Regions from separate parts of the Rhizobium sp. 01T444 genome, predicted to be linked through region 4. Evidence: predicted binding sites of a transcription regulator. Region 4 holds the regulator's gene; each other region holds the start of a gene.
The links. The regulator PhoB, encoded in region 4, activates phosphate uptake and scavenging genes when phosphate is short. The targets are predictions, from matches to a motif close to TGTCATNNANCTGTCAT.
Positions count from the first base shown of each region.

Region 1: AC1DTN_RS30260 (acid phosphatase) is a predicted target of PhoB. The motif match lies at 1,834-1,850, and genes of this name have one in related genera.
Region 2: AC1DTN_RS24395 (BtaA family protein) is a predicted target of PhoB. The motif match lies at 2,423-2,439, and genes of this name have one in related genera.
Region 3: AC1DTN_RS18280 (UDP-2,3-diacylglucosamine diphosphatase) is a predicted target of PhoB. The motif match lies at 2,683-2,699, and genes of this name have one in related genera.

Region 1 is NZ_JBFTPD010000031.1:61,027-65,218, forward strand. Features, by position in the region: gene AC1DTN_RS30250 (organic hydroperoxide resistance protein) at 3-425, shown strand; gene AC1DTN_RS30255 (cytochrome-c peroxidase) at 483-1,781, opposite strand; gene AC1DTN_RS30260 (acid phosphatase) at 1,993-3,537, shown strand; gene AC1DTN_RS30265 (aldo/keto reductase) at 3,601-4,192, opposite strand, start outside.
Region 2 is NZ_JBFTPD010000020.1:55,032-59,223, forward strand. Features, by position in the region: gene AC1DTN_RS24385 (transglycosylase SLT domain-containing protein) at 1-856, shown strand, start outside; gene AC1DTN_RS24390 (serine hydrolase domain-containing protein) at 884-2,287, opposite strand; gene AC1DTN_RS24395 (BtaA family protein) at 2,484-3,728, shown strand; gene AC1DTN_RS24400 (class I SAM-dependent methyltransferase) at 3,743-4,192, shown strand, end outside.
Region 3 is NZ_JBFTPD010000013.1:21,704-25,895, forward strand. Features, by position in the region: gene AC1DTN_RS18275 (NADP-dependent malic enzyme) at 1-2,274, opposite strand, end outside; gene AC1DTN_RS18280 (UDP-2,3-diacylglucosamine diphosphatase) at 2,766-3,578, shown strand; gene AC1DTN_RS18285 (MFS transporter) at 3,772-4,192, shown strand, end outside.
Region 4 is NZ_JBFTPD010000001.1:294,973-299,164, forward strand. Features, by position in the region: gene AC1DTN_RS01415 (GcrA family cell cycle regulator) at 331-861, shown strand; gene AC1DTN_RS01420 (pyrroline-5-carboxylate reductase) at 1,193-1,954, shown strand; gene phoB (phosphate regulon transcriptional regulator PhoB) at 2,151-2,834, opposite strand; gene phoU (phosphate signaling complex protein PhoU) at 2,966-3,679, opposite strand; gene pstB (phosphate ABC transporter ATP-binding protein PstB) at 3,724-4,192, opposite strand, start outside.

The sequences.
Region 1 (4,192 bases), on a different contig from region 4:
TTATGCCTATTCTCTATACGACCAAAGCTTCCGCCACCGGTGGCCGCGCAGGCCGAGCCGTTTCCGAAAACGGTGTTCTCGACGTCACGCTAACCGTGCCGAAGGAACTCGGCGGCGACGGCGCAACGGGCACCAATCCCGAACAGCTCTTTGCGGCCGGTTATTCGGCCTGCTTCCTCGGTGCTTTGAAATTTGTGGCCGGCAAGGAAAAGGTCAAGATTCCCGAGGAAACCACTGTCTCCGCAACCGTCGGCATCGGCCCGCGTGAGGATGGCGGCGGCTTCGGTATCGAAGTAGCCCTGACCGTCAACATCCCGGGCGTCGACCGCGAAACCGCTGAAAAGCTCGCTGCGGCGGCCCACATCGTCTGCCCTTACAGCCACGCCATGCGTACCTCGACCGAAGTTCCGGTCACGGTTGCCTGATTACTTGCAGCACCAATGAATAAAGGCCGGGGCATTGCTCCGGCCTTTTCTTTTGAATTAATGCGCCGCCTGCTGCGTCGGGCCGGGCAGTTGGTCCGCATCTGTCAGCGTGCCCAAGAAGGCGACGATGTCGTCGATTTCCGATTCCGTCAGCGCCGGCGGGTCGCCGGGCTTGCGGCCGAAGGGCGGGTCCTGATTGAGATTGTCCCAATAGACCTGCGGAACATCGTCATATTTGCGGATCGTGCCATCGGCATTCTTCGGATACCAGCGGCCGGGATCGCTGTCGCGCGTAGCGTAGAAGGAGACGACGTGACGCAGCGAATGGAAGTAGCCATTGTGGAAGAAGCTCTTCTTCAGCGCCACATTGCGCAACGTCGGCGTGCGGAACAAGCCGCAATAGTCCGGCCGGTTCCTGAAGTCGGCACGCTGAGGGCCGCAGAGGCCGAGATCGTGATAATCAGGGTCGCTGTTGGCGGGGATCGCCATGTTGCGCGGCACCGCCAGCCCGAGGAAGCCGAAGTCGGAAAATTGCGGCGGCTCGCCGTCGTTGGCGGGCTCGCTCAAATGACAGCTCGAACAGTTTCCCTTGGCCGGATCCTCGAAGAGTTCACGCCCATGCATCTCCTGCGCAGTCAGTGTCCCCTTGCCGGCAAGGAAGGCGTCATAGCGGCTGGTGTAGGGGTAGAAATCCGCGCCGCTCTGCTCGAAGGTGCTGAGAGCCTCGACCGCACCCTGGAAAGCATCCTTGGCATTACCGAATATGTCCTGGCCGAAAATCTCCCGGAAATCCTCCGCATAGACCGCCTTGCCGAGCGAGGCGACGACCTGGGCCTCATCCTTGTTGCCCATTTCGAAAGGCGAAAGCAGGGGGATCTTCGCCTGATCGTAACCGTGGTCCACGCGCCCGTCCCAGGTCAGGCCACCTGTTGGCCCGTTGTCGACGCTCTCGTCGCCTTCGTCTTCGGAATCGTAGAAATGCTCTGTGAACGAGGGTATCGCCTGCAGGTAGCGCAAGGTTGGCACGGCGCGCAGTCCCGGCTGGTCCATATCCGGCCCGCCCATTTCGATCGGCGTCGCGGAAGACGGGGCGAAGCCGTGATGCGGATCGTGGCAGGAGGCGCAGGCCTGCACGCCGGAGGCGGAAAGCGACGTGTCGGAGAACATCTTGCGGCCGAGTTCCGTCAGCGCTTCGGCGCGGACATAGGCTTGCGCCCGTGACATGGGGCCGGGATGCACACCGCCGGCAACGGCCGCGCTGCTTTGCCGCAGGGGCAGAATGGCAAAATCGAGCGCTGTCGCTGCCAAACCGAGCGCCAAGCCAGACCGGAGGAGCCAGATAATCTTCGTCGCCATGTCAGGGATTCCAATGGGTTAACATTGTGGACCCTCATGATCGAACCTGACTGCAACAGATTGATGACGCGCGCGTACCGGCCGCAGCCGCAACCCGTCCGATGTCACAAAGTTGATAGATGGCGGGAATAGCGTCTCGCCTGCGCTTGGCCATTCCACGTCCGCCCGGCGCCCCTCTAGCCACGCCCCCTTAGCCATGAGGTATCCCGCCATGACCAGACTGAATCTCCTCCGCAATCTTTCGCTGGCCGGCTCGGCCATGCTGCCGCTGGTATCAGCCGCGGCCGCCTATGCAGCACCCGCCGGTATGGACAAGATCCAGAATATCGTCGTCATCTACGCTGAAAACCGCAGTTTCGATAACCTCTATGGCAGCTTTCCGGGCGCCAACGGCCTTGCCAATGCAAGCGAAAGCCAGGCACTGCAGCTTGATCGCGACGGCGCGCCGCTCGCCGAACTGCCGCCTTCCTGGGGCGGCCTGACCGCCAAGGGTGTCACGCCCGCCATCACCGAGGCCCAGTCCGCTCACCTCGCCAACGCCGTCTTCTCGATCGACGATCCCAAGGGTTTTGCCCAGACGACAAACGTCATCACCCGCGACCTCTGGCATCGTTTTTATCAGGAGCAGATGCAGATCGACGGCGGCAAGAACGATAAGTTCGTCGCCTGGGCCGATTCCGGTGGCCTCGTCATGGGCCATTATGACGGCTCGATCCTGCCCATGTGGCAGGTCGCCAAGAAATACGTCCTTGCCGACAATTTCTTCCAGGGCGGTTTCGGCGGCTCTTTCTTCAACCACTTCCAGCTGATCTGCGCCTGCGCGCCCTATTATACGGATGCCGACAAGAGCCCGGCCAAGCCGACGATCGCCAAGGTCGATGCCGACGGCATTTCGCTGACCGTTGCCGACAACGGACCGAAATCCGCCCTCGAAGGTGCTCCGAAATTCGTCTCCGACGGCAACCTCACACCGGATTTCTACGCGGTCAACACCATGCAGCCGCCTTATCAGCCGAGCGCCAACGCCCCGGCCAAGGACGGCGATGCAGCCTATGCCGATCCCTCGCAGCCGAACACCCTGCCACCGCAGCACGAGATTACCATCGGCGACCTGCTGTCGCTGAAGGGCGTCACCTGGGCATGGTATAGCGGCGCTTGGCAGGCAGCACTCGATGGCAAGAATGCCACGCCGGTGCCCAACTTCCAGTTCCACCACCAGCCCTTCAACTACTTCGCCAACTATGCGCCGGGCACGGCCGCCCGCGCCGAGCACCTGAAGGACGGCGGCCTAGGCGGCGAAGCCTTTATCAAGGATATCGACGACGGCAAGCTGCCGGCCGTTTCCTTCTACAAGCCGCAGGGCAACCTCAACGAACATGGCGGTTACGCCGATGTTTCGAGCGGCGACCAGCACCTCGCCGATCTGGTCTCGCATCTCGAAAAGAGCCCGCAATGGGAGCACATGCTGGTCATCGTCACCTATGACGAAAACGGCGGTTTCTGGGATCACGTCGCTCCGCCGAAGGCCGACCGCTGGGGCCCGGGCAACCGCATACCGGCCTTCATCATCTCGCCCTACGCCAAGGGCGGCATGGTCGATCACACCCAGTATGATACGACTTCGATCCTGCGCCTGATCACCGCCCGTTACGACCTGCCGGTGCTGCCGGGCCTGCTCGCCCGCGATAAGGCGTTGGCGCTGAACAGCGAGGCGCCGATGGGCAACCTGACGGCAGCGCTTGATCTGTCGCGCTGATCGTCGCGACAACGCTATGTCTTCTCCCCACAGGTTGGGGAGAAGACTTCGACTTCCGGATGTTTATCCGTTGAGCGCCCGCATGCCGATTTCGCCGTAGCGATCTCCGACGGCGCGGGGCAGGGCCCTGGCGATTTCCTCGAGATCCTGTGGTGTAAGATCAACGCCAGCCGCTCCAAGATTCTCGTCCAGTCGCGCGCGGCGGCGGGTGCCGGGAATGGGCACGATATTTTCGCCCTGAACCATCACCCAGGCGAGAGCCAGTTGCGCCGGTGTTGCGCCCTTGCGGCGCGCAATCTCTTCGAACAGGGCGACGAGCTCGAGATTGCGCTTGAAATTTTCACCCATGAACCACGGCGAGGTCCGCCTGTAGTCATCGGGCGTGAGTTCATCGACGGACTTGATCGCGCCGGACAGGAAGCCGCGTCCGAGCGGCGAATAGGCCACGAGCCCAATCCCGAGTTCACGAAGCGTCTGCAACACGCCGCCTTCCGGATCGCGTGACCAGGGCGAATATTCGCTTTGAACGGCGGTAATGGGATGCACGGCATGTGCCCGGCGGATTGTGTCAGCGCGGGCTTCCGACAGACCGATATGTCTGACCTTGCCGGCTTCGACGAGTTCCTTCATCGCGCCCACGGTCTCTTCAATCGGC
Region 2 (4,192 bases), on a different contig from region 4:
CGCCGCACAGACCGTGATTCCCATGCCGAAGCCGGGTGAAGATGCAACGCTGGCTGCTATCCCGACTGCTGAAGGCGCAAACGGCCCGGCCGTCGCCACTCTCAATCCCCAGGCAGCAACTGCCGCACCTGTTCTCACTGCAGCCGCAATGCCGAATGTCGTCTCCCCCGTGCAGCAGCAGGCTGGCGATTTTGCCATGCAGGGCGGTGTCCAGCAGGTTGCCGTCAACGGCTATGCTCCCATTCCGCTCACGCCCGAAATGACGGCGATCCAGTCCGTCGTTCCGACGCCGCGTCCGGGCTCGCCGGCAAGCCCCTCCACGCAGCTTGCCTTCGCCGCCACCACACCGCAGAACGGCGCGCTCGCAGCGCTTGCCGCCGTCGACACCACACCGCGCTTCACCATGGACTACGGCTTCGACGAGTCCGGTCCGATCGATCCGCCGGCCGCCCCGCCGATGTTCAGCGATGACGACCGCGACGATGCGCCGACCGTCGAAAAGAGCTTCGTCAGCAAGCTCATCAGCAAATATTCGAAGCTTTACGAAATTCCGGAATCGCTGCTCCACCGCGTCGTTCATCGCGAGAGCCGCTACAATTCCAAGGCCTACAACAAGCGCGGCTACTTCGGTCTCATGCAGATCAAGTACAACACCGCAAAGTCGATGGGTTACGGCGGCAATCCCGCCGGCCTCTTCGACGCCGAAACCAATATCAAATATGCAGGCAAGTACCTGCAGGGCGCCTGGCAGGTAGCCGACAAGAAGGAAGACGACGCCGTTCGTCTCTATGCCCGCGGTTACTATTATGACGCCAAGCGCAAGGGCATGACCGACATTGCCCAAGGCAATTACTGATAGTCCAATTACTGATACAAAACACCATCAGTGACGGGCCTCAGCCGGCTTCGCCGACTGAAGCGTATTGAGAATTTCCTTCAGCACGATCTGCGGCCTGTAGCCCAGCCAGCTCGGCGTCAACCCCATGCGGACGAAAACGAGATTGGCCGAAGGAATGATTGCCACCGTCTGGCCGTCATGGCCCTGCATCCAGAACGTATCCTGCGGCAGGCCGAATTCCGCGCTCGTGCCGCCCCCCGGCCCCGCAAGCCAGGCCTGGCCTTGCGTATATTTGCCGCCCGAACTTGCCGTCGGCGTGCGGATCATCGCAACAAACCCTTCCGGCAAAAGCCTCTGGCCGTTCCACACGCCATCCTGAAGCAGGAACTGGCCGAAACGCGCCCAGTCATGCCCCGTGGCATAGAGATAGGAACTGCCGGTAAACGTACCGCGCTCATCGGCCTCGAAGACAGCGCTCGTCATCCCGAGTGGAGAAAACAGCGCATCGCGGGGATAATCGAACGCCGCCCGCGGATCGCCGACCTTGTTCATCCAGATACGTGACAGAAGCACGGCCGTACCGCTGGAATACCGGAAAACTGAGCCCGGAGCAGCCACCAGAGGCGCACCGGCCGGCAGGGAAACCATATCGGGGTCGAGGTAGAGCATGCGCGTCACATCGGCAACTGCGCCATAATCCTCGTTGAAAGCGAGCCCGCTTTCCATGCCGAGCAAGTCGGAGAGCTTGATGTCGCCGCGCGGATCATTCGCCCATTGCGGCAGGAGATGCGTGTCATCGAAGGAGATCTTGCCCGACAGCATCAGCCTGCCGATCAGCGCCGCATTGACGGTCTTCGTCATCGACCAGCCGACCAGCGGCGTATCGGCGTTGAAGCCCGGCCCGTAGCTTTCGGCAATGATGCGACCATCCTGCACGACGAYCATCGCCCGCATGGCAGGCCCAGCAAGCTTGGCGTCGGCGAGAAGGGCCGCGACTTTGGCATTGCCGGTCGCAGGATCAACGCCGTCGCCGTCCGGCCAGACCGCGTCATTTTCACCCACCTGAGGCGCCGGCACCAGCGGTGCGGCCCTGGCGGCGGCATCGAAATCGCCATCAGGCACGCTCGTGCAGCCCAGAGCACCGCGATAAAGCGCGTAGCTCGGCGCAAACAGGCCCATGAAACGCGAAGTCACCCGCCCGCTGTCACGATCGATCTCGACGCGCATCAGCCTGAGCAGCGGGTTTCCAGGCGCTTGGACATCGTCGTAAAGAACGGCGTCGGGATCACGACCGGCAATAAAGACATTGGAGCAGACGATCTTGGCTGCGTAGCCATTGCCCACCTTCAGGAGCTCCGGCGGGCTTATGGAGAGCCACGCGACTGCGCCTATGGCAACGAGAATGACGAGCAGGGTCAAGCCCTTGAAGATACGCGGAACAACTCGCATGCAATCCTCCACGGAACGGAGAGAAGCAGGAAACTTGGCTCACGGAAAGAGAGAAGCGAAAAGAAGTGTTTTAATCGACTTCAAATTTCGCGGAAGTTTTGGCCGGGTCTCCTCGAAGCCTTGGCCCACAGGGCTCGTCATCAAACTGTAGCAGAGGCGCGTTACACGCCCTGAACGCTAAAAAGGTGACAGACTCATGTCGGAATTTGCACCGGATACCGGCTTCCGCAAGAACCGGAAACTCAAGGCAGCGCTTCTCCGCCACAAGGCTTTTTCCAAGGACGGCTTCTCCGAGCGTCTCTTCGGCCTTCTCTTCTCCGGCCTCGTATACCCACAGATCTGGGAAGACCCGGATCTCGATATGCAGGCGATGGAGCTGAAGCCCAATCACCGTATCGTCACGATCGGCTCGGGCGGCTGCAACATGCTGGCCTACCTTTCCAAGGCGCCGGCTTCGATCGACGTGGTCGACCTCAATCCGCACCACATTGCGCTGAACAGGCTGAAGCTTGCCGCCTTCAAGAACCTGCCGGGCCATTCCGATCTCGTGCGCTTCCTGGCGATGCCGAACGAGAAGTCGAACAGCCGGGTTTTCGACCGCTATCTGTCGTCCAATCTCGATGATACGACCCGCGCCTACTGGAACACCCGCAAGTTCGGCCGCCGGCGCGTCACGGTTTTTGACCGCAACATTTATGAAACCGGCCTGCTCGGCCGCTTCATCGGTGCCGCTCATCTTCTCGCCCGCCTGCATGGCGTGAAACTGCAGGAAATGACCAAGGCCCGCACGATTCGCGAGCAGCGCCAGTTCTTCGACGATCAGATCGCTCCTCTCTTTGAAAAGCCCGTCGTTCGCTGGATCACCAACCGCAAGAGCTCGCTTTTCGGTCTTGGCATTCCGCCGCAGCAATATGACGAGCTGGCAAGCCTTGCCGCCGACAATTCCATCGCACCGGTTCTGAAACACCGTCTGGAAAAGCTCGCCTGCCATTTCCCGATGCGCGACAACTATTTCGCCTGGCAGGCCTTTGCGCGCCGCTACGCCGATGGCGAGGAAGGCCCGCTGCCGACCTATCTGAAGCCGGAGCACTATGAGGTGATCCGCGCCAATGTCGACCGCGTTAACGTCCACCACGCAAGCTTCACCGAGCTTCTGGCCGGCGAGCCCGCCGCATCGCGCGACCGCTACATCCTGCTCGACGCGCAGGACTGGATGACGGACCAGCAGCTCAATGATGTCTGGCGCGAAATCACCCGCACCGCCCGCGATGGAGCCCGCGTGATCTTCCGCACGGCCGCCGAAAAGAGCATCATCGAAGGCCGCCTTGCCCCTGAAATCCGCGACCAGTGGCATTATTTCGAAGAGCAGTCGCGTGAGATGACCACCCAGGACCGCTCGGCAATCTACGGCGGCTTCCACATCTACGGGAAGAAGGCGTGAGCAAAGTCGACGAGATGACCGTCAAGAGCGAGGAACATGCCGACCTGATGGACGGCATGTACCGCTACCAGCGCCATTTCTATGATCTCACCCGCAAATATTATCTTCTCGGCCGTGACAGCACGATCCGCAATCTCGACGTTCCCGAGGGCGGCACGCTCCTAGAAGTCGGCTGCGGCACCGGCCGCAACATGGCGCTTGCCCACAAGCATTTCCCGACGGCCAAGCTCTACGGTCTCGACATTTCCCAGGAAATGCTGATTTCCGCCCGCAAGACTTTCGCCACCAAGGCGACGGTCCCGGATTTCCGGGTGGCGGATGCCACGGCCTATACGCCGCGCGAATTCGGCACCACCGGTTTCGACCGCATTCTGATTTCCTATGCACTGTCGATGATCCCGGATTGGGAACGCGCGGTGGATGCGTCGATTGCCGCGCTCAATCCCGGCGGCCAGCTCCACATC
Region 3 (4,192 bases), on a different contig from region 4:
CATGTTGACCACACCGCGAGACGTAACCGACGGCGCCAGGATATGGGCCGGCATTGCGGTGCCGAGCAGGATCGGGCCGACATGCAGGCCGTCGGTCATCGACTTGACGACGCCGAGCGTGATGTTGGCCGCATCGAGGTTCGGGAAGACCAGCAAGTTGGCTTCGTCATGCAGCGTGGTGTGCGGCATGACGCGGCGGCGCAGCTCCTCGGAGATCGCGCTTTCGCCGTGCATTTCGCCGTCGACTTCGAGATCAGGAGCCGCTTCACGCACCAGCTGCAGCGCATTGCGCATCTTGGTGGCGCTTTCGGATTCGCGCGAGCCAAAGTTCGAATGCGAGACGAGGGCGGCGCGCGGGGTGATGCCGAAGCGCTTGATTTCCTCGGCTGCCAGCACTGTCGCCTCGGCGATTTCCTCGGCCGTCGGATTGAAGGTCACATAGGTGTCGGTGAAGAAGGTCGCGCCGCGCTGCGAAATCAACAGGCTGAGCGCGGAGAAATCGCGCACGTTCGGACGCTTGCCGATGATCTGACGCACGTCGCGCAGATGCTTCTCGTAACGCCCTTCGAGGCCGCAGATCAGGGCATCGGCTTCCCCGCGCTTCAGCGCCAGCGCACCGATGACTGTCGTGTTGGTACGCACGATGGTGCGCGCTGCCTCCGGGATGACGCCGCGGCGACCGACCAGCTGCAGATAGAGATCGACATATTCACGGAAGCGCGGATCGTCTTCGGGGTTGATGACCTCGAAATCCGACAGAGGGCGGATGCGCAGACCGTAGCGCTTCAGGCGCGTTTCGATGACCTGCGGGCGGCCGATGATGATCGGCTCGGCAATGCCTTCTTCGATCAGAACCTGAGCGGCGCGCAGCACGCGCTCGTCTTCACCTTCCGAGAAGACGACGCGCTTGCGCTCTGCTGTCTTTGCCGCCGTGAAGATCGGCTTCATGATGAAGCCGGAGCGGAAGACGAAGCGGTTCAGATGGTCGAGATAGACATCGAAATCGGTGATCGGCCGGCGGGCGACGCCGCTTTCGGCAGCAGCCTTTGCGACAGCAGGCGCGATGCGCAGAATGAGGCGCGGATCGAAGGGCGAGGGGATGAGATAGTCGGGGCCGAAGACGGGGGTTTCACCGGAATAGGCGCGGGCTGCAACGTCCGACGGCTCCTCGCGGGCGAGGGCCGCGATGGCGCGCACGGCCGCCATCTTCATTTCCTCGTTGATCGTCTCGGCGCCACAGTCCAGCGCGCCCCTGAAAATATAGGGGAAGCAGAGGACGTTGTTGACCTGGTTCGGGAAGTCCGAGCGGCCGGTGCAGATCATCGCATCCGGGCGGGCAGCGCGGGCGAGGTCCGGCATGATTTCCGGCGTCGGGTTGGCAAGCGCCATGATCAGCGGCTTGTCGGCCATCTGCGCCAGCAGCTCCGGCTTCAGGACGCCGGCAGCGGACAGGCCGAGGAAGACATCGGCGCCGCCGATATTTTCGGCGAGCGTGCGCGTGTCGCTCTTCTGGGCGTAGATCGCCTTCCACTCGTCCATCAGCTCGACGCGGCCTTCATAGACGAGACCTTCGAGATCGTGGACCCAGATGTTTTCGCGTTTGGCGCCGAGAGTCACCAGCAGGTTGAGACAGGCAAGGGCGGCCGCACCGGCGCCTGACGCGACGATCTTGACCTCATCGATCTTCTTGCCGGCGAGTTCCAGGCCGTTGAGGATGGCGGCGGCGACGATGATTGCGGTGCCGTGCTGGTCATCGTGGAAGACGGGGATCTTCATCTTTTCGCGCAGCTGCTTCTCGATGCGGAAGCATTCCGGGGCCTTGATGTCTTCAAGGTTGATGCCGCCAAAGGTCGGCTCGAGCGAGGCGACGGTAGCGACCATCTGATCGACATCTGGCGCATCCACTTCGATATCGAAGACGTCGATGCCGGCAAACTTCTTGAAGAGGACAGCCTTGCCTTCCATGACCGGCTTGGAGGCGAGCGGGCCGATGTTGCCGAGGCCGAGTACTGCGGTGCCGTTGGAGATGACGGCAACGAGATTGGCACGGGACGTATAGTCGGCGGCCTGCTCCGGATTATCACGGATGGCGAGGCAGGGCGCGGCGACACCCGGAGAATAGGCGAGCGCCAGATCGCGCTGGTTGCCGAGCGGCTTGGTCGCCTGGATTTCCAGCTTGCCGGGGCGTGGATAGCGGTGGAAGAAAAGCGCCTGCTCGTCGAGGCTACCGCCCGTCAAATTCTTTTCCGATTTGGATTTTTCCTGGTGATCCATCGCCGCCTCCAGCGTTGTTCGAAGTCTTTTGAAGACTCCTCCATACATCAATCGACCGGCCGGAACAGTACGGAAATGGCCGCAGCGGAACTTTTTGACCTGATGGTAATGGGGAGCTGACATTAAGAGCCTTCCCTGGTCAGATTGCAGCATTCTGCCGGAGCAGGTTTTCGTCAGGGCAGAAGCGATTGGCGAAGGGCATACCCCAAGTAAGTCCGAGCCGATCGCTTCTGATCCTGGCGGAAAGATGCCCGGCCCTAGCCGGTTTGCAAGCAAACCACCGGGGTTGGCTGAAACGGGCCGCCTGATCGACCGGCCGACTCCGTTTGAGCCAGCAGAATGCTGCAATGTGACCAGGGAAGGCTCTAACCGGTGGATTGAACGGCTTTGCCGGCCTTTCCTGCGGTTTGTCATCTTCCTGATACACGAGTCTGATTTTGGAAGACCAGACGAAGAACGATGGGACACGAGCGGAAAGGCTTGTGACAGACATGATGGAACCTCGGCGCTTCCGCACCCTCTTCATTTCCGATGTGCATCTCGGCTCGAAAGCCGCCAAGGCGGATTTCCTGCTGGATTTCCTGAAATACCACGAGGCAGACACGATCTACCTCGTCGGAGATATCGTCGATGGCTGGCGCCTGAAGCGTAGCTGGTACTGGCCGCAAGTCTGCAACGACGTGGTCCAGAAGCTCTTGCGCAAGGCGCGCAAGGGTACGCGCGTCGTCTATATTCCCGGCAATCACGACGAATTCCTGCGCGCCTTTCCGGGCATGCATTTCGGCGGCATCGAGGTCGTCGAGCGCATCATCCACGACGGCGCTGACGGCAAGAAGTACCTGATCCTGCATGGCGACGAGTTCGACGTCGTCGTGCGCAACGCTCGTCTGCTCGCCTATCTCGGCGACTGGGCCTACGACACGGCGATCCGCATCAACATCGTGCTCGCAGCGGTCCGCCGCCGCCTTGGCATGCCCTACTGGTCCTTCTCGGCCTGGGCCAAGCTGCAGGTCAAACACGCCGTCAATTTCATCGGCGAGTTCCAGCGCGTGGTTGCCGAGGAAGCCCGCAAGAGCGGCGCCGACGGCGTCATCTGTGGCCATATCCATCACGCCGTGATCGAGGATATGGACGGCATCCGCTACATCAATACCGGCGACTGGGTCGAAAGCTGCACGGCGATCGTCGAGCATGAAGACGGCAGGTTCGAACTCATCACCTGGCGTGCGCTCACCAGCAACGTGGCGGCACTCACATCGGTCGAATTGCTGGAAGAGGGCGATCTTGCCCCGCAGGCTGCCTGAATAATGTGTGCGTACCGCATCGGCGGTCTCCGCCGGTGCATCATGAATTTAGCCGTTGCCGTCTGGTGACAGGCCCTATTTATTTTTTAAATCGTTTCGATTTATATCCGTATCGTTTCGATCGGGCTATTTCTCGCCATAGTCGTGTTTGATGGGATGTGTTAGGCAACGCACAGTTTCCTTCAGGTCCACTATGATTCCCGCACAAAATCCCTCGATGGGCGAGGGAGCGCCGCCGCGCTTCCGGCTGCTCAGCGCGCTTTGTTACAGCGCGCCGCTGCTGGTCAACGGTATCGTCCTGCCCTTCTTCCCCGTCTGGCTTGCGACTCACCAGTTCAACGATCATCAGATCGGCACGATCCTCGCCGTACCGATGGTGGTGCGCGTTCTCGTGGCGCCGATCGTGGCGGTCTTTGCCGACCGCATGCAAGAGCGGGCGCATGTGCTGCTGTGGTCGGGCATCCTCTCGCTGCTGACGGCCATCGCGCTCTACTGGACAAGCAGTTTCTGGTCGGTGCTGATCGTCTTTGCGCTGCAGGGCGCGACCTTCGCCCCTTATGTGCCGGTCGTCGAATCGATCGTGATTTCGGGTGTGCGCCGCTGGGGGCTCGATT
Region 4 (4,192 bases):
CACTATTTACTTTTCGCACTGCAATGTCAACAAAACTGAGGATTTAGCACATGCGTCAAGCCTCAAATCAGACTTGCAGGTCTATCAACAGCTAATGTTGCAGAAATGACTCTCCGGGGAAGCAAGTTGGGGAAAACCCCGAATTCGGATTCATCGGATTCACGCGACTCTTGTCACAGAGTCAGGCTCACACTAGGTTAAAGTTCAATTACTAGACTGCATGCGGCGGAACTAGTCACCAAAATTGATCAGGCGTTTCTTGCTTCGGAGACTTCCGAGGCAACGGTGAGGGATTCTGCCATCACCAACGCGAAAGGTGGAGACAGGGCAATGAACTGGACAGACGAGCGTGTCGAGAAGCTCAAGAAGCTTTGGTCAGAGGGGCTGAGCGCCAGCCAGATCGCTGCGCAGCTTGGCGGAGTGAGTAGAAACGCTGTTATCGGCAAGGTTCACCGGCTCAGTCTTCCCGGCCGCGCCAAGGCCGGCGGCACGGCAACCGCTGCGCGCGCAACGAAGCGCAATACGTCGGCTCCGCGCGCCCCGAACTATGCGTCTCGCATCACCACCCGCACCGTTACCCGCCAGCAGGGCGCAACGATGCTGAAGGAAGAGATCGAGATCGAAACGGTCGAGGAAATGGAATACGTGCCGGCCAAGAATGTGGTCGTGCCGATTTCACGCCGCCTTGGCCTGACGGAACTGACGGAGCGCACCTGCAAGTGGCCGGTCGGCGATCCGCTGAAGGACGACTTCTACTTCTGCGGCTGCGACTCCCCGGATTCCTCGCCCTATTGCAACTATCACCAGCGCCTCGCCTACCAGCCGGTCAGCGAACGCCGCAAGGCTGTCCGGGTCGCCTGACCCGCGATCTTCCAACAGACGCAACGTGCCATCACCCCTCCTCGCCTATGCGCGGAGGGGTGATTTTTTTAGCCGGCACAGGAGGACTGGAAAACCGCTCCTGACCACGACTATCTGCCGGAGGCCGATCTCTGCCGGTCGTTCACCATGCCTGACAATGCGAAGTTACGTGGCCAACACCACCGATGTGTTTCAGCCCCAGGCTGGCATGGAACGGTGGTCATGGCGCTGTAACGCGATTTTCTGATGCAGATGCGGTATTCTCGTGGAGTAGCACGGCGCAAACAGTCGGTCAGGGGTGCCAATGGAGATCGATCCAAAGCGGATGACAATGGGGTTCGTCGGGACGGGCACGATTACCGAGGCCGTCGTCACCGGATTGGGCAAGACAGCGTTTCGCGACACACCGATCGTGCTGTCACCGCGCAGCGCAAGCGTCGCCGCCCGCCTTGCGGCGGCAAACCGGAATGTGTCGATCGCTTTGGGGAACCAGGATGTTCTCGACCGATCCGATCTCGTATTTGTGGCGGTGAGGCCGCAAATTGCCGAGGAGGTCATCCGCTCGCTCCGATTTCGGCCGGGCCACCATGTCATCAGCTTCGTCGCGGCCACGCCAATGGATCAACTGCTGGCGTGGATCGATCAGCCAGTTCGCCTGAGCCTGGCAATTCCACTTCCGTTCATCGCAGATCTTCAGGGCGCGACTGCGATCTACCCGCCCGACGAGGTTTCCCACGCCCTCTTTTCGGCGCTCGGAACGGCGATCCAGGTTGAAAACAGACCTGAGTTCGAACTTCTCGCGGTGGCGAGCTGCCTGATGGCCACCTATTTCGGCATCCTGGACGCGACGTCGACCTGGCTGCAGAGCCAAGGGCTTTCGAGAACGGCTGGCGACGCCTACCTCCGTCAATTGTTTTCCGGCCTCGCCCATGCTGCCCGTTCGAAACCTGTCGCGAGTTTTGATGAACTCATCGGCGAGCATTCGACCAAGGGCGGATTGAATGAACAGGTGCTCGAAGACTTTCGCGATTTCGGTGGCGCTGTGGCTCTGCAAAAGGCTCTTGATCGAGTTCTTGCACGCATTCGTCTGTAGAAAGCAAACCCTCTTGAAGTTCGCTTTCGGCGCCTAGTGTCGGCTTCCAGAAGAAGCTGTGCTTCGCCGAGACAGGTCGCTTCAAGCTCGACGGACAGGGCGGGCCTACCCATCGCTGTTTCTTCAGAAGGACACCAGATAAGCAAACGGGCCGCCCGGCAAGCGAGCGACCCGTCTGGACCTCCGATCACTCGGATCAGGCTTCCATGGAATATCCCGCGCCGCGGACGGTGCGGATGACATCCTGCATGTTGGAGAAGTTCAGCGCCTTACGCAGGCGCCCGACATGGACGTCGACGGTACGTTCGTCCACGTAGATATCGTGGCCCCAGACGCCATCCAGAAGCTGCGAGCGGGAGAAGACCCTGCCCGGCGACGACATCAGGAATTCGAGCAGGCGGAATTCGGTCGGGCCGAGGCGCACTTCGCGGCTCTTGCGATGAACGCGATGGGTTTCGCGATCGAGCTCGATATCACCACACTTCAGAACGGTGGAGAGAACCTCCGGACGGGCGCGTCGCAGCATCGCCTTGACGCGGGCAACGAGTTCCGGCGTGGAGAAGGGCTTGACGACATAGTCGTCCGCGCCGGTCGAGAGACCGCGAACGCGTTCGCTCTCTTCGCCGCGTGCCGTCAGCATGATGATCGGCAGGCGCTCGGTCTCCGGCCGCATGCGCAGCCGGCGGCAGAGTTCGATGCCGGAAACGCCCGGCAGCATCCAGTCAAGGATGAGCAGGTCCGGCGTGCGCTCCTGAAGCCGGATTTCGGCCTCGTCGCCACGGAGGATCGTATCCACCTCGAAACCTTCAGCCTCGAGGTTGTAGCGGAGAAGCACACTCAGCGCCTCTTCATCTTCAACAACTGCAACTCTTGGGATCATGCGTGTCAGTCTCCTAATGCATGATCCTTAAACCGGGGGTGATTTAAGCAACGGACCATGCAGAAACTTGGAATTGGCTGCGACCTTTGCGCGCCCCAGCGCAGGGCGCGCACGCAATTGGCAGGTCCGGATTACTCCGTCACCGCACCGACGGTATTGGAGCTGTCGTCCTTCGGACGCTCACCCTCCGGCTGGGCGCCGGTTGCCATGTAATAGATCGTCTCAGCGATGTTGGTCGCATGATCGCCGATGCGCTCGATGTTCTTGGCGCAGAAGAGAAGATGCGTGCAGCTCGTGATGTTGCGCGGATCTTCCATCATGTAGGTGAGGAGTTCGCGGAACAGCGAGGTGTACATCGCGTCGATCTCGTCGTCGCGCTCGCGGATGGACTTGGCCTTGTCCGCAGAACGCGTCGTATAGACGTCGAGCACTTCCTTGAGCTGGACGAGCGCCAGTTCGGAGAGATGCTCGAGACCGCGGGCGAGCTTGCGCGGAACGCCGGTGCTCTGGACGGCGATGACGCGCTTTGCGGTGTTCTTGCCGAGGTCGCCGACACGCTCGAGGTCGGCGGCGATGCGGATCGAACCCATGATCTCGCGAAGGTCGGAGGCCATCGGCTGGCGACGGGCGATCGTGACGATCGCCTTGTCGTTGATTTCGCGTTCCGCGTGATCAAGGATCACGTCGTCGGAAATGACCTTCTGGGCGAGCGCAGTGTCGCCGTTGACCAGCGCACGGACGGCCTCGCCGACCATCTGTTCGGCAAGACCACCCATCTCGGAAATGCGCCGGGACAGGAATTTCAGATCGTCATCGTAAGCGGAAAAAATATGTGTCGATGCCATGGGGCTTTGTCCTCGAAAATCGGGAAGGCTTCACATCGCCAAAATCAGCCGAACCGGCCCATGATATAGTCCTGGGTGCGCGGATCGTCGGGATTGGTGAACATCTTGTCGGTGTCGTTTTCCTCGACCAGGTTGCCGAGGTGGAACATGGCCGTACGCTGTGATACGCGCGCGGCCTGCTGCATGGAATGCGTCACGATGACGATGGTGTAGTTTTCACGCAGCTCATGGATCAGCTCTTCGACCTTGGCAGTCGCGATCGGGTCGAGCGCCGAGCAGGGCTCGTCCATCAGGATGACTTCCGGGCTGACGGCAACGGCGCGTGCGATGCACAGACGCTGCTGCTGACCGCCGGAAAGGCCGGTGCCGGATTCATGCACGCGATCCTTGACCTCATTCCAGAGGCCGGCGCGCTGCAGGCTCGTCTCGACGATCTGGTCCAGGTCGGCCTTGGATTTGGCGAGGCCGTGGATGCGCGGTCCGTAGGAGACGTTTTCATAGATTGTTTTCGGG